One region of the Ruegeria sp. AB5 genome, then DNA from elsewhere that is predicted to be linked to it. Evidence: riboswitches for the same ligand, from Rfam matches in the RefSeq annotation. Region 1 holds a riboswitch; each other region holds the start of a gene.

What was found. A riboswitch is a leader RNA that binds a small molecule or an ion and turns the genes downstream of it on or off. The one in region 1 is predicted to bind cobalamin.
Region 2: it holds a riboswitch for cobalamin, as region 1 does, so the genes downstream of both, ACR0L4_RS11000 (DUF1636 family protein) here and ACR0L4_RS21025 (hypothetical protein) in region 1, are expected to answer to the same signal.
Region 3: it holds a riboswitch for cobalamin, as region 1 does, so the genes downstream of both, ACR0L4_RS08395 (DUF1636 family protein) here and ACR0L4_RS21025 (hypothetical protein) in region 1, are expected to answer to the same signal.
Region 4: it holds a riboswitch for cobalamin, as region 1 does, so the genes downstream of both, ACR0L4_RS18050 (DUF4198 domain-containing protein) here and ACR0L4_RS21025 (hypothetical protein) in region 1, are expected to answer to the same signal.

Annotation. Positions count from the first base shown of each region.
Region 1 covers NZ_JBQGAE010000018.1:66,783-70,597, forward strand. Annotated here, with positions in the region: gene rsgA (ribosome small subunit-dependent GTPase A) at 1-118, shown strand, start outside; gene ACR0L4_RS21020 (alpha/beta hydrolase family protein) at 153-1,010, opposite strand; cobalamin riboswitch at 1,168-1,387, shown strand; gene ACR0L4_RS21025 (hypothetical protein) at 1,476-1,883, shown strand; gene ACR0L4_RS21030 (DNA polymerase III subunit gamma/tau) at 2,023-3,783, shown strand.
Region 2 covers NZ_JBQGAE010000005.1:66,366-70,180, forward strand. Annotated here, with positions in the region: gene cobN (cobaltochelatase subunit CobN) at 1-115, opposite strand, end outside; gene cobW (cobalamin biosynthesis protein CobW) at 119-1,174, opposite strand; gene ACR0L4_RS11000 (DUF1636 family protein) at 1,171-1,551, opposite strand; cobalamin riboswitch at 1,645-1,850, opposite strand; gene ACR0L4_RS11005 (NAD(P)-dependent oxidoreductase) at 1,935-2,951, shown strand; tRNA gene ACR0L4_RS11010 (tRNA-Cys) at 2,990-3,063, opposite strand; gene ACR0L4_RS11015 (protein-L-isoaspartate O-methyltransferase) at 3,291-3,815, shown strand, end outside.
Region 3 covers NZ_JBQGAE010000003.1:185,825-189,639, forward strand. Annotated here, with positions in the region: gene ACR0L4_RS08385 (ABC transporter substrate-binding protein) at 1-705, opposite strand, end outside; gene ACR0L4_RS08390 (ABC transporter ATP-binding protein) at 718-1,494, opposite strand; gene ACR0L4_RS08395 (DUF1636 family protein) at 1,491-1,838, opposite strand; cobalamin riboswitch at 1,946-2,147, opposite strand; gene ACR0L4_RS08400 (D-lyxose/D-mannose family sugar isomerase) at 2,311-2,976, opposite strand; gene ACR0L4_RS08405 (carbohydrate kinase family protein) at 2,996-3,815, opposite strand, start outside.
Region 4 covers NZ_JBQGAE010000012.1:115,109-118,923, forward strand. Annotated here, with positions in the region: gene ACR0L4_RS18045 (phosphate ABC transporter substrate-binding/OmpA family protein) at 1-931, shown strand, start outside; cobalamin riboswitch at 1,158-1,360, shown strand; gene ACR0L4_RS18050 (DUF4198 domain-containing protein) at 1,493-2,278, shown strand; gene cbiM (cobalt transporter CbiM) at 2,285-2,896, shown strand; gene ACR0L4_RS18060 (cobalt ABC transporter permease) at 2,893-3,480, shown strand; gene cbiQ (cobalt ECF transporter T component CbiQ) at 3,480-3,815, shown strand, end outside.

The DNA.
Region 1 (3,815 bases):
GCGGCGCGAAGATCAGCGCAACTCTGAGACCGTGGCAGAGGCACGGGCCCGCGACAAAGCCTTCGGCAAAATGGTCCGATCCGTGATGCACATCAAATCGTCCCATAGAGGGGAATGAAGAAAGGGGCGCCGGAAATCCGGCGCCCACCCCTTCAGCCGATCAAGCGGGGCCAGAGGGCTGCATTGCGCCGGGCAAAAACACCGATATGACCAATGTCGGACACTCCGAATTCGCCGGGCGACAACAGGTGTCGTCTGGCCTTTGGCCCGTATAGATCAGCCAGACGCCAAACAGCGTCCTTGGGAACCATTTCGTCATCCGAAAATGCGAACAAGTCGACCGGAACGTCCAACTCATGCCACATTGCCTCTGGCAGGGTGTGACCAAGCTCGGGAACGTAGCTATGCGGCGCGGTACACCATTTGCGCCATTGCCAGTATACAGCGGGCGGCAGGTCCGATCCGAATCCCAACACCTTGCCCGGCAGATACCCAAGACTACGCACAACCAAAGGCACATGCCCGTACCAGAACAGACCCGCCAACGCCCGATAGGGCCATGGGTGATCTCTGAGGGTCACGAGGCCCGAGGAGACACAGATCATGCGATCAATCTTGTCTATGTCCGGTTGCACGGGACCCAGCATTCCCCCAAGAGAATGACCAATCGACCAGTGGTAGGCCTTCGGGAACCTGCGACGCATCTCGGCCCGCGCGGCAGGCATATCGACCAAAGCCCAATCCGCCATCGAAATCTTCGACCTGCGCTGAGGCCCGGTTTTTGAATGTCCGAAATCGCGATAATCATAAGTCAGGCACGCCATACCCTGTTCGGCGGTCAGCCACCGTGCAAAGTGTTGGTAGTAGTCCCGAGGCACCCCCGTCGCGCTATTGAGAACGACAACGCAGCCCGGTTCGTCCAAAGGCCGGTAAAGCCGTCCCGACAGAATCCCAGCCTCTGCCGGTATCCGAATGTCTTCAATCAGAACTGTCTGGTTTGAATCCAACATGGGCCCCTCGGTGCGAAACTGAACTGATGAGTTCACCACACCATGGCCCCATCAGACCCCGACGAGTCAACTCTGATCCCGCATGACCAAACGTCCGCTTTCACCGCAACCCTTCCGCAGTGCAGAAAGTTCGGCTTGACTCAGGGCATGCCCGACCGATAGCGATGCATGTGATGGTTCCCGTCCTCCACAAGAGGCGGGATGAAAAGGGAACACGGTGCGGTTCATTCGGGTCAATCCCGAGCAAACCAAATCCGCGACTGCCCCCGCAACTGTAAGCGGTGAGCACTGCCGAAACACCACTGGCCGCAAGGCTGGGAAGGTCGGTAGGGCAACGACCCGCAAGTCAGGAGACCTGCCATCCTATATGTAACCGAAACTCGGGCGGGGTGTCCGGGCAGGTCCTGACAGCCCTGATCTGTCCTGCCTGATCCGATCCCCTGTCCGCCGCGCGGAGGGCGCAGGATGATCTGGAAGACGACGACACATAGGTTCACGGCAACCATCTGCCAACACACCGGCAAGCCCTGCCCGGCGCTGGCAAGCATGTCGCGCGCGCTGGTAAAGGCTGTTGCACAGGCAGGTCCATCGACCACGGAAGATTTCGAAATCGAAGGCAACGCTGAGCTAACGCACTGCCCCGACGGTTGCACCGCCCGATTTCGCGCCAATCCAAATCTGGTTCGCATCTATTGCGGCTCTGACCCGCAAACAGATACCGACCTGCTGGAGCGCTATGCGGATCTGATGTTCGGGTCCGGGCTTGACAGTTTGCCAGCAAACACAATGACCACGATGCCCTGCGCCATGCTGGAAGCTTTGGCCCTTTCGCCACACGGTTCCGTCTCTGCCGAACATCGTCCCTCGGCCTGAGGACCAGTCAATGCCCTGGCGTGCGACCTTGGCACTTGTACCACGCCGGGACGCATAGCAAAATCACCCTCAAGCCATGTGGACGCGGGCCACATGGCCCACTACGCTGCGGTGACGTCCCGAATCCGCAAGAGCAGACATGACAGACCCAGACAGCCCCACCTATCAGGTTCTCGCCCGCAAGTACCGCCCGGAAACCTTTGCCGATCTGGTGGGTCAGGATGCGATGGTACGCACCCTGAAGAACGCGTTCGAGGCCGACCGCATCGCGCAGGCCTTTGTCATGACCGGTATCCGCGGCACGGGCAAAACCACCACGGCGCGGATTATCGCCAAGGGCATGAACTGCATCGGCCCGGACGGATCAGGCGGCCCGACAACTGAACCCTGCGGCCAGTGCGAACACTGCCAGGCGATCATGGAAGGCCGCCATGTGGACGTGATGGAAATGGACGCCGCCAGCCGCACGGGCGTCAACGATATCCGCGAAATTATTGACAGCGTCCGCTACCGCGCCGCATCGGCCCGCTACAAGATCTACATCATCGACGAGGTTCACATGCTCTCGACCAGCGCTTTCAACGCGCTGCTCAAGACATTGGAAGAGCCGCCCGCACATGTGAAATTCATCTTTGCCACCACCGAAATTCGCAAAGTCCCGGTTACGGTCCTGTCCCGCTGCCAGCGCTTCGACTTGCGCCGGATCGAGCCTGAGGACATGATCGGCCTGTTGCGCAGGATTGCCGCTGCCGAGGGGGCGGAGATTGCCGAGGATGCGCTGGCCCTGATCACCCGTGCGGCCGAAGGATCGGCGCGGGATGCGACGTCGCTTCTGGATCAGGCCATCTCGCACGGGGCCGGGGAAACCACCGCTGAACAAGTGCGTGCCATGTTGGGTCTGGCCGATCGCGGTCGGGTGCTGGACCTGATGGACATGATCCTGCGTGGTGACGCAGCGGGGGCGCTGACCGAACTCAGCGGACAATATGCCGAAGGTGCCGACCCGCTCGCCGTGCTGCGCGATCTGGCCGAGATCACTCATTGGGTCTCGGTTGTTAAGATCACCCCGGATGCGGCAGAGGACCCGACCGTCTCCCCTGACGAACGCGCCCGAGGACAGCAGATGGCCGAAGCGCTGCCCATGCGGGTGCTGACCCGGATGTGGCAAATGCTGCTGAAAGCGCTAGAGGAAGTTTCGGCCGCACCCAACGCCATGATGGCGGCTGAAATGGCTGTGATCCGACTGACTCACGTGGCTGACCTGCCCAGCCCCGAAGAACTGATCAAACGCTTGCGGGAAATGCCGCCGCCGCCCAATGGCGGACCCGGTGGCGGCTTGCCATTGCAAGGCAGCGGTGCAGCGCCGGTAGAGGCACGGGCCCCTGCGACATCCTACGCGCCAGCGACCGGCGGTTCAGGGAGCGCACCGGTGGCGGCTCTGGCGCAGGACATCCAGGCCGCTTTGGCGCGCTACCCCACATTCGATCACGTGGTCGAATTGATCCGGGCCAATCGGGACGTCAAACTTCTGGTTGAGGTCGAGAACGGCGTGCGGTTGGTTTCGTATCAGCCGGGGCGCATCGAATTCACACCCGGACCGCAGGCTCCGACAGACCTCGCGCCCAGGCTGGGCTCAGCGCTGCAACGCTGGACGGGCAATCGCTGGGCGGTCTCGATTGTGTCGGACGGCGGAGCACCGACGATTGCCGAAATCCGGGACAAGGCCGAGCTGGCGTTGAGGGAAGAGGCGACAGAACACCCGTTCGTTCAGGCCGTACTGGCGCAGTTCCCAAAAGCCAGGATCACCAGGATTGAAACACCCGAGCAGCGTGCGGCCAAGGTCGAAACCGAGGCCCTTCCCGAAGTCGAAGATGAATGGGACCCGTTCGAGGACGACTGATTACAAGACCAAAGGCAAAACCTCCCGCGCCC
Region 2 (3,815 bases), on a different contig from region 1:
CGCCAAGGTCACTGTCGGAAAAGGACAGCACCACCAGATCCGCCGGGCTCTGGCCCAGATCGGTTGGGGTCTCCGTTTCCTCTAACCCGTGGCTTTCGCGGAAGACGACATGCATGGCTTACTCGGCGGCCTCGGTCACACCCACGAGGATTTCGCGGATTTCAGCCTCTTTGATGTCGTCATGCTCGGCGATGACCACCAGGCGCGAGCGTCGGTCTTCGCCGGACTCCCATGGGCGGTCATATTGGTGACGCACACGGGCACCAACGGCCTGTACTAGCAGGCGCATGGGTTTGCCGGCGACGGCGGCATAGCCTTTGACCCGCAGGATGTTCAGCTCATTGGCCAGCCGTTCGATATTGGCGACCAGTGCAGCCGGATCAGTCTGTTCCGGCAGCTCGACAATGATGCTTTCGAAATCATCGTGCTCGTGGTCATGGTGCCCATCGTGATGGCTGGGACGCGCGTCCATATCATCCTCGGCAGCGGCCTCAAGCCCCAGCACAACACGGACATCGACGGCGCCTTCGGCCACTTCGACCACGGGCAGCGGGCGCGGGGCCTCGGCCGCGATGATTTCCTTGGCCTTGGCGACACCCTCGGGACCCGCTAGATCGGGTTTGGTCAGCAGGATGATGTCGGCGCAGGAAATCTGATCCTCGAACACCTCGGACAGCGGCGTTTCGTGGTCAATCGAGTCATCGGCCAGGCGCTGGGCATCCACCGCTGCGACATTCGGAGCAAAGCGACCGGCGGCCACAGCCTCGGCATCAGCCAAAGCTATCACGCCGTCCACAGTGATTTTCGACCGGATATCGGGCCAGTCAAACGCTTTCAGCAGCGGCTTGGGCAGGGCCAGACCAGAGGTTTCGATCAGTATGTGATCGGGGCGCGGCTCCAGCGCCATCAGCGCCTCAATGGTCGGGATGAAATCATCGGCCACGGTGCAGCAGATGCAACCATTGGCCAGTTCCATGATGTTTTCAGCCGGGCAATCGGGGATCGCGCAGGATTTGAGGATATCGCCATCTACGCCCACATCGCCAAACTCGTTGACCACAATGGCCAGGCGTTTGCCCTGCGGGTTCTGCATCAGGTGACGTACCAGCGTGGTCTTGCCCGAGCCCAGAAAGCCGGTGATCACAGTGACGGGGAGTTTTTCGAGGTTGCTCATTTCAGGGCTCCAATCGGGGGAATGCGGGCCGCACAGTTTTTGCGGAAATGTTCAGGGCGTTCGCGCCATTTCACCAGACCATCCTCGGCGGCGAGATACTTTGTTGCGCCTTCAACGATGGTTTCGACATGGTCGGTTTCATTGAGGTGCTCATAGACAAAGGTCCAGCGCTCGGGCCCGCCACGCAGCACGATAGAACAACCCTGATCGCAGTTGGACAGGCATTCTACGGCCTTCAGCGTGACACCATCGGGCAATTCGGCCTGTTCCAGCGCCTTGTGCAACAACGCGCCGGGACGCAGCGCATCCTCTTCGACGGACAAGCCGCGACGGCAGGTGGTGCAAACCAGCAGCTCGACCGGTGTGGTCTCGGTCATGTCTCTCATCCCCCCAATCCTCTTTGTGGGGGACGGGGTTTCATGCGGGCCACGTATCGCGACATGGACCCGACACCGGAACACCCCGTCCGGTTTCATCTTCGGGCGTTGGCAGGTCTCCCGGCTTGCGGATGTCAGGGCGTTTGCCCTGTCGGATGTCCCGCCTTCCCGGCACTTGGCCAGTGGCATTGGGCACCCTCTCCGGTCACGGTCGCGGGGGCGGCTGCGTTTGACGGTTTGACCGCTGACGCATTCCCTTTTCATCTGTTCTTACAGACACCAACAGAAGGGACATGCGGCACGCGCAGGCAGCTTGTCAAGCGGGTTGCAGGGCTGACACGGGCAAGGGGATGAAAAGCGACCTGCCAGGGTCGCTGGGCGGCATGACGGTACCCTGGGCGGCATGGTTTCATGGCCGAAACACTCGCAGGGAGAAGCGATCTATGAAAGTTGGGTTCATCGGGCTGGGAAATGTGGGCGGAAAGCTCTCGGGGTCGCTGCTGCGCAATGGAATCGATCTGACGGTCCATGACCTGAATTCTGATCTGGTACGCGCGTTTGCAGACCAGGGGGCGAAACCCGCAGACAACCCGGCGCAGTTGATGCGCGATTGCGACGCCGTGATCACCTGCCTTCCCTCGCCTGCGGCCTCGGACGCGGTGATGCAAGAGATGCTGCCCGAGGTTGACCCCGGTAAGATCTGGATGGAGATGTCCACAACCGACGAGGCCGAGGTCAAGCGGTTGGGTGCTTTGGTTCTGGAGCGCGGAGGGGTAGCCGTTGATTGCCCTGTCTCGGGTGGTTGCCACCGCGCCGCGACGGGCAATATCTCGATCTTCGCGGGCTGCGACCGCGCAACATTCGAACGCATATTGCCGTTCCTGACCACAATGGGGCGCCGGGTTCTGCACACCGGAGAGCTGGGCTCGGCCTCGGTCCTGAAGGTTCTGACCAACTATCTGGCCACGGCCAACCTGATCACCTGCGCCGAGGCTCTGGTCACCGCCAAGGCGGCAGGCATGGATCTGAATACGACCTACGAAGCGATAAAGATTTCGTCCGGCACGTCTTTTGTCCATGAAACCGAAAGCCAGGTCATCCTGAACGGGTCGCGCGATATTTCCTTTACGATGGACCTTGTGAAAAAGGATATCGGATTGTTTCAGGACGTTGCAGACCGGGCCGGAGTTCCCCTGGAAATCAACCCGGTGATGATCAAAATCTTCGAAGATGGAATCGCCCGTTTTGGCGACCGCGAACTCTCCCCGAACATCATTAGGCGTCTGGAGGAGTCCACGGGCCTGGACGTCCGCGCGCCAGGTTTTCCACCGGAAATGCAGGACGATGAGCCAGAAGAGCCAGGGTATGAAGTCGTACCGCAGGGGCGTGTGTCAACTTAGGCCGTGTGTGCTACGGGCGGTTGAGAGTTTTGTTGTTATGGAGGCGAGTACCGGAATCGAACCGGTGTACACGGATTTGCAATCCGCTGCGTCACCACTCCGCCAACTCGCCTTTTCAAGTAAAATCAAATACTTGCCGTGGTGTGATGGGCGTTTTAGCAGCTTTCACAAGGGGCGTCCAGAGGATTGCTGTCGATTTTGACCTTCGGCTGAAGAATTGTGGGGCTTGTAGCCTATGCGATCTTGGTGTCAGTTGCGGGTTGCGGCATCACAGCCGTTGTCGATGGATGCAGACTGTGGCACAAGCCTGACATCCAGGGGAATGAGACGAGAGACCAAATGGCAGATTTCGCAGCCCGACGCCGCACTATGGTTGATACACAGGTTCGACCCTCTGATGTGACCAAGTTTCCGATCATCGATGCGATGCTTGTCGTTCCGCGCGAGCGGTTCGTGCCGGACGCACAGCGTGAAGCCGCCTATGTCGAGGGGCTGATCGAGCTTGGCAACAACCGGTGCATCCTTGAGCCACGTACATTGGCCAAGATGTTGGATTCACTGAACATTACGAAAGATGAGGTTGTTCTGGATATCGCTCCGGCCTTCGGCTATTCGACCGCTGTGGCCGCGCGGATGGCGCAACTGGTTGTCGGCGTGGAAGCTGACGAAGCCCTCGCTTCCGAAGCGCAGTCGGTGTTGACTGAGACCGATGTCGACAATGCAATCATTCACGTTGGGCCTATGGAACAAGGCGCGGCCGAACACGGACCTTATGACGTGATAATGGTGCAAGGTGGCGTGGAGCAGGTGCCCGACGCGCTACTGGCGCAGTTGAAGGATCAGGGACGGATCGCCTGCCTGTTC
Region 3 (3,815 bases), on a different contig from region 1:
CCAACTGGTATCCATATCATGGGTCACGTTCACACCACCGGCAGCCGCGATCATCGCGTCCGGGATTGCGAATTTGCCCGCAGTGAAGGGCGCATCGGCCGGGCCATCCAGCAGGAAAACGCGCGGTTTGGTCAGATCGGCAGTTTTTGCTTCGATTGAGGCCAATTGCTCTTTCCAGCCCGAGACAAGCTCTTGCGCCTTGTTTTCGACATGCATGACCTTGCCCAGACGCAGTACGTCGTCAAACAGCAGGTCCATGCTTGCCTGGGGACGGTCTTTGTTCAGGTGAACGCAGCTTTCGGTCAGAACCATGGTTTTGATGCCAAAGGGTTCCAGAGTGTCAGGTGTGACTTCACCGCCCGGCTGCATGCCATAGTACCATCCGGCGAAGAACAAATCGGGCTCGACGGCGACAAGGTTTTCGACCGTGGGATATTTCGGGGCCAATTCAGGGATGTCGCCGCGCTGCGCATCGAAATCCGGGCTGGTTTTGTACCAGCCGGTAATGCCGGTTAGGCCGACAACGCTGTCCTGCAGGCCCAGAGCAAACGCCATGTCGGTCATGTTCATGTCGTGAACAACAATCCGTTCGGGCTTTTGCTCGAATACCAGCGGTTCGCCGCAATTGTCGACGGTCACTTCACGCGCCGCCGCGCCACTTGTCAGGCCGAACACAAGGGCCACGGACCAGAGTTTCTGCATCATCAATTCTTCCTTTTACGATGACAGTGTTCGTCTTCGGATATCCAGCGCCGGGATCACACGGCCTTCGTGCTGGAAACAGAGGTAGTCGACGCCGAACGTGTCGCGGACACGATCAGGGGTCAAAACGTCATTGACAGGCCCAAAGGCGGTCAGACGGGTGGATTTCATCAATGCAACATGGCTGGCGAATTCCGGGATCATGACCAGATCATGAACGATCATCACCACGGTCACACCCAATTCCGCGACCAGAGACAGCATGTGCCCCTTGGCATCGGGGTCCAGATGATTGGTAGGTTCGTCTAAAAACAGCAAGGACGGGTTCTGGGCCAAAGCGCGGGCAATATGGGCGCGCTGTTTCTCACCGCCTGACAGTCTCGACATCTGTTTGTCGGCCAGATGAGACAACTCGGCGATGTCCAGAACGCGTTGCAAATCCGCTTTGTGGTTTTCGGCGGATCGGTCGGCTTTGATCGGGATCTGACCCAACGCCACATAGTCGCGCAAGCGCAACCGTCCGTCCGGCACTTCCTGTTGGCCGACAACGGCAATCCGTCTGGCCCGTTGCTGAGACGACAAGCTCCGCAGGCTTTGGCCCTGAATACGCACATCACCAAGCGCCAGGCGTGCCACCCCGCAGAGCAGGTTCAGAAGCGTGGTTTTTCCCGCACCGTTCGGGCCGGCAATGGCCAGGATCGACCCTTCCTCAAGCGTGAATGAGGCACCTTGCAACAAGACATCCCCATTCAAGGCGTAGTACTCCAAGCCCTCGGCAACCAAAAAACTCATGACGCATCCTCAGTTGGCAAACGCGGCATGCGAGACAGGGTTTTTGTATACAAAGCCAAGGGGCGGTTCGTCGCGCTTGTCCAGCCATCCTTGCTTTCGCGGAACTGGTAGGCGAATTCGGCCAAGGCGCTCAGGTCGTCGGTTGTTTGTATGTCACCAAACAGGTATTGTGCTTTGCCTTTGGCTTGCAGACCTACTGTCATGGGGCGGTCACATCCCGCCATGCAGTCGATCAGATGCGTGGTGAACCCGCCCGGAAGCTGACGGCTCAGTATCTTCTGCGCCTGTTTCGCCGGAATCGGGCCCATGCACGTGGCGCAGATCAGGACAAAATGATCAGACATGAACAGCTTGATCCGCCTGACCAAGGGTCAAGTGCAGAGCGGATTTGCTGGTTGCATCAGCAAGCGGATTTGCCATCAAGCCTCCTTCCGGGACGCCCCGCCCCAGGTTGGTTCAACATCTGATGGCAGGTCTCCTGACTTGCGGGTCATCGCTTGGCCAACCTTCCCGATCCTATGGACCAGTGGTGATGTGGCGTCGCTTTCCGCTTACAGTTGCGGGGGCAGTTACGGCCTTGGCCCGAGGGCCGCACCGTATTCCCATTTTCATCCGTCGGGACAAGCCTTCGGGAACCATCCCGCTCAGCTAGTCTGGTGATCATAGACTTGTCAAGCGCGTGTTTGATCGGTTGAAAGGCGTGGCTGTCCATGCCAATCCGTACAGACGGTGTTCAGCCTGTCTACCGTTGATTTCGAACCCTCAATGCGCAGGCCAAGTCGCGGACGTGAACCACACGCGCGGGCTCAACAGGGGCTAGTAGTCTGCGACCAGCAGGAAATCGGGCGCGGTATCCTCGTCAATTGAGGCGAATCGAGGGATAGGATCCTCAAAAACGTTGTCTGTCCGGTCATCATTGACTGTCGAGACCTCGCCGATCAGACAATCCCCGCGTTCGGCCCAGAACGCATGCCATATACCTGGCATCAAGGTGACGCTTTGACCGGGTTTCAGGCGCAGATGTTCACCGGGTTTGATCGTGACCGGGCAGGCGTCGCTGGGCACCACCACCGGCGTATCACGGTCGATGCCGCCATCCGGGTCCGAGGCGTAAATCTCCATCACCAGATCACCACCGCCGCGATTGATTATATCCTCGGCCTTGATGATGTGGCGGTGCATCGGGGAAAGCTGCTTGTCCCGTGAAATCAGCAGCTTTTCTGCATAGAGCATCCCGCGCCCCTGATTCAGGTCGCTTACGTCGCCATTGCGCAGGGTGAACAGGAACAGACCCAGATCATCGAAATTGCCTTGCCCATAGTCGGTGATGTCCCATCCCAGACCGCGTGAGCGGACGCTTTCAGCCTTTGCACTGCGCATCTGATCGGGGGTCCAATCGGCAAAGGGCGGCAGAACAGCGCCGAAAGAGTGGATGAACTCGTGGGCCTCGGCCTTGATGCGGTTGACGTCGGATCGTTTCATTTTGGGTCCCTCTGAGGGGTTAAAGCTCGTGCGACCAGGGTGGGTTTGCCCCGGCACGCGATACGGTGACTGCGGCAACTTTGGCGCCCATGGCAAGCGCATCCCGCAACACATCAGGCGACAGGGCACGCAGGCTGGATTTCGAAAGCTGACCTGCGCTTTCCAGTGCAGCCAGCACACCGGCATTGAACGTGTCGCCCGCACCGACCGTATCCACAACCTGTACAGGCTTGACAGGTACGGAAACCTCGGAGCCGTTGGACAGATAGCCTGACGCACCTTCGCCACCGCGGGTCACAATGACAACCGAGGGTCCGGCCTGCAAAAGAAGCGGTACTTTTTCAGCGTGGCTTTCTGGGCCTGGGATGATCCAGTCCAGATCCTCGTCCGATACCTTTACGATATCCGATTGCCCAATCATGCGATTCAGACGGGTGCGGTATCGGGTCTGGTCCTGTATGAAACCGGGTCGGATGTTGGGATCCAGCATCACCGCCCGCTCAGCGCCATGCCGGTCCAGCATCGCAGCGTAAGCGTCGGCACAGGGCTCGCAGGCCAGGCTGATGCCGCCGAAATATAGCGCGGAAACGGCAGGCAAGTGATCCGGCAGATCTTCGGCCCGCAACATACGCCCGGCCGTGTTTTCATCGACGAACGTGTATGAGGCGTGACCGTCCTTGAGTTGAACAAATGCCAGCGTAGTCGGACGATCCGAAATGATCACATGTGTGCCGTCAACATGGCTGGCGCGAAGGTCATCGGCCAATTGTTGCCCGAACATGTCCGAGGACAGCCCGGTCAGCATTCCGACGGGTGCGCCCAGCCGACCCAACGCAATC
Region 4 (3,815 bases), on a different contig from region 1:
GGATCTGGTGCAGGTTCTGTCCGGAGACCTGACCAACTGGATCGATCTGGGCGGGCCTGATGCCCCAATCGCCCTGCACATGCCGGATATCGGATCGGGCCTGTCACAGGACGTTGAAGACCAGCTTTTGCGTCCGGCCAATGCGCAAGTGTCAAAAACAGCGTTCCGACACGCCCGAAACCGCGATCTGATTCATGCGGTCACCAGTGATCCTTTTGCAATCGGCATCACGACACAAGCTGGTTCGGACACCACGCGCGCCCTGCCTTTGACCGGTGGCTGCGGCCACGCGCTTGCAGCGACCCGCCAATCGATCAAAACAGAAGACTACCCGTTGACTTCGCCGATGTTTCTGTACCTGCCGCAGCGCCGCCTACCGCGTATCGCACGCCAGTTCCTGGCCTACAGCCGATCGCCGGACGCCCAGTTGGCGATACGACAGGCCGGGCTTGTGGATCAGGCGCCGGAAACCTTGCCGGTCGGCCTGCAGGGTGATCGTCTGGCCAACGCCATCGTCTCGGGCGGTGCAGAGGTCGGCCTGGATGAGCTGCAACGCATGATCGCCGCCCTGCGCCCGCTGACGCGCCTGTCCATATCCTTCCGGTTTGAGCCAGGCAGCTCTCGCCCGGATGCGCAATCACGGTCCAACATCCTGCAACTGGCTCATGCGCTTGAGACGGGCGGTTTGATGCCCCGCAAGCTGGTGTTTGCCGGCTTCAGCGACGGGGATGGCGCGGCCAGCAGTAATGCCCGGATCGCGTTGCGGCGGGCTCAAACGGTCCGCAATGCAGTTCTGGCGGCGGTTGAAACCGAGATCCCCCCAAGCGTCGAAATCACAACAGAAGGGTTCGGAGAGGCTATGCCCATGGCGTGTGATGACACCGAATGGGGCCGAAAGGTGAATCGCCGCGTCGAGGTCTGGATTGAATGAAACGCTGTGGCGAGCTGACGCCTGATCGCCCGCCTCAACGTGAACGGAGATTGCCTTTTTCAATCCTGTCGCGAGGGCCGATGCCAAGACGCGCATGACTAAGTTGAATAAAATCAGGCTGTTGCGCGCCCTCAGAAAGGCGCTGCCCACGTCTTGTCCGTCGCCAAATCTGCGCTGAATCCAACGCCTTGTGAATACAGGTTGACTGCCGAGGGAAAACTCTGCCATGAGCGTTTCTGTGTCCGGTTCCGGGTTTACCCGGATAAAAGGGAATGCGGTGCGGGTTTTTCAAATGATCACCCAATGCCGCAACTGCCCCCGCAACTGTAAGCGGTGAGCAGGGCTGATATGCCACTGGGATATCCCGGGAAGGCCAGTCCGATGCTTTGACCCGCAAGTCAGGAGACCTGCCGGATATGCGCCCTCGGAAAAGGGTGCGTCACCGACGCCGGGGCGTGCGTCGGGCCGGTGCCCGGAACGTGGGCAGTTGGTCTCGTTCGCCTTTGCGTCAAGCAATGAAACGTGCCGGGGTTGGCACGACGGGACAAGGAAGACTACCTCATGAAAAAGCTGCTCTGCACGGCTGCTGTTGCGCTGGCATTTCCTGCAATGGCACAGGCGCACTTTCTTCTGGAATACACCACGGACACCATGATCGATGCACCCGGTAACGTGCCGGTCAAGCTGATTTTCTGGCACCCGTTTGAAAACGGTCATGTGATGGATCTGGAAAAACCGCAGGAATTCTTTGTGATCCACAACGGTGAAAAGACCGACCTGCTGGGCACGCTGGAACCTGTTCTGTTCTCCAGCCCGGAAAACGAAGGCACGGGGTTCAAAGGATCGGTGCCCGTCAAACGCTCGGGCGACTATGTCATGGTCACGGTGCCTCAGCCCTACTACGAGGAATCCGAGGATGTCTACATCCAGCAGCTTACCAAGGCCTTCCTGAACCGTAACCAATTGCCGACCGACTGGATGAACCCCGTTGGTCTGGAAACCGAAATTGTCCCGCTGAACAAGCCCTACAACATCATCGCAGGCTCGACCTTTACTGGACAGGTCCTGGCCGATGGCGAACCGGTCGCTGGCGCAGAGATCGAGATCGAATACATGGCGGCTGAACCGAACATGGACAGCGCAGCCTCGACTGATCCATCCGTGTCGCCGATGCCCGGTGGTGCTGTTGTCGCTCTCTCGGATGCCAATGGTTATTTCTCATTTGGTGTTCCGAAAGCCGGATACTGGGGCTTTGCAGCACTTGGGTCGGGTCCACAAACCCGGCATGAGGGCAAAGAACTGAGCCAGGATGCGGTGATCTGGATCCGCGCCTGGGATATGGAGTAAGCGCGAATGCACATTGTCGATGGTGCCCTGTCCAACCCGGTCGTGATCGGCGGAGCCGTCGCAGCCGCCGGTGGGATCGCCATTGGGTTGAGATCGCTTGATCTGGACCGCATCCCGACCGCCGGGGTGCTGTCTGCCAGTTTCTTTGTGGCCTCGCTGATCCATGTGCCGATCGGGCCGTCTTCGGTGCATCTGATACTCAATGGTCTGGCCGGGCTTCTGCTCGGCTGGGCAGCCTTTCCGGCCTTGTTTGTGGGGCTGTTGCTGCAGGCGGTCTTCTTTGGCTTTGGTGGCTTGACCGTACTGGGGATCAACACGTTCAATATTGCACTTCCGGCAGTCCTGGCCGGTCTGTTGTTCAGGCCCCTGATCGGGCGTGGAACACCAGTGTTTGGTGCGATTTGGGGCGGTATTGGCGGCGCTTTCGCAATAGCTGTCACAACGATCATGGTTGGTCTCTCACTTGCCTTGTCGGGGGACGAATTCCTGCCCGCAGCCAAGCTTGTCTTCTTTGCGCATATGCCCGTGATGGTCATCGAGGCTGTGCTGACCGGTTTTGCCGTCCTGCTGGCGCGCAAGGTAAAACCGGAATTGTTTGTGACAAGGTTTGCCGCATGAAGCAGCTGACGCTCATCCTGACCCTTTGCTGCGTTCCGCTTCCGGCGCTTGCCCACAAGGTAATCGCCGGGATATTTGCGTCTGGCGATGCCATCGAAGGGGAAATCGGGTTCTCCAATGGCACCATGGCCGTGGACACCAAAATTGTCGTAACCGACGCTGATGGGAGCGAACTGGGCCGCACAATGACGGATGCGGACGGGTTCTTCGTCTACATTCCGACCGCAGCGGTGGCGCACACATTCTTTGCCGATCTGGGAGCGGGACATGTGGCCCAAGTGACCATGTCTGCGGAAGACGTGGCCGAAATCATGGGTGTTGCAGCCGTTTCGGACACTGCCACCGAGCCCGAAAGGCATGTATCAGAACCTGTATCCGGCGGCGTCTCTGTGGCCTCTCTCAGCGCTGAAGAACGTGAGGTCATCGCGGAACTTGTCCGAGACGAGTTGCGCCCCCTACGCCGCGAGATCGCTGCCTATCGAGAGCACAATGATTTCCAGACCGTTCTGGGCGGCATCGGCTATATCTTTGGTCTGTTCGGGCTGGGGTTCTATCTTGCGGCAAGACGAAAACTGGCACCCTGATGGCGCACGTACTCGGACCACAGGAAAGAACACTCGCCGAGGCTGGCACGGTCGGTCGCCAGGGTTTGATCGCCGCGCTTGATCCGCGCATGCGCATCGTTATGGCTTGTGTCTTTGCGGTCGTGGTGGTTGCCCTGTCGTCCCTTGTCGCACTTGCTGCCGCACTGATGATCGCGTTGTCTTTGCTGGTGCTGTCCCGGCTGCCCTGGCGCAAGACGCTCAAACGCATGGCCATGATGGACGGCTTTATCATGTTCATGCTGGTGATCTTGCCGTTTTCGGTGCCGGGCGACCCGATCTTCACGATCTGGGGCTTTGCCGCCAGTTGGCAGGGC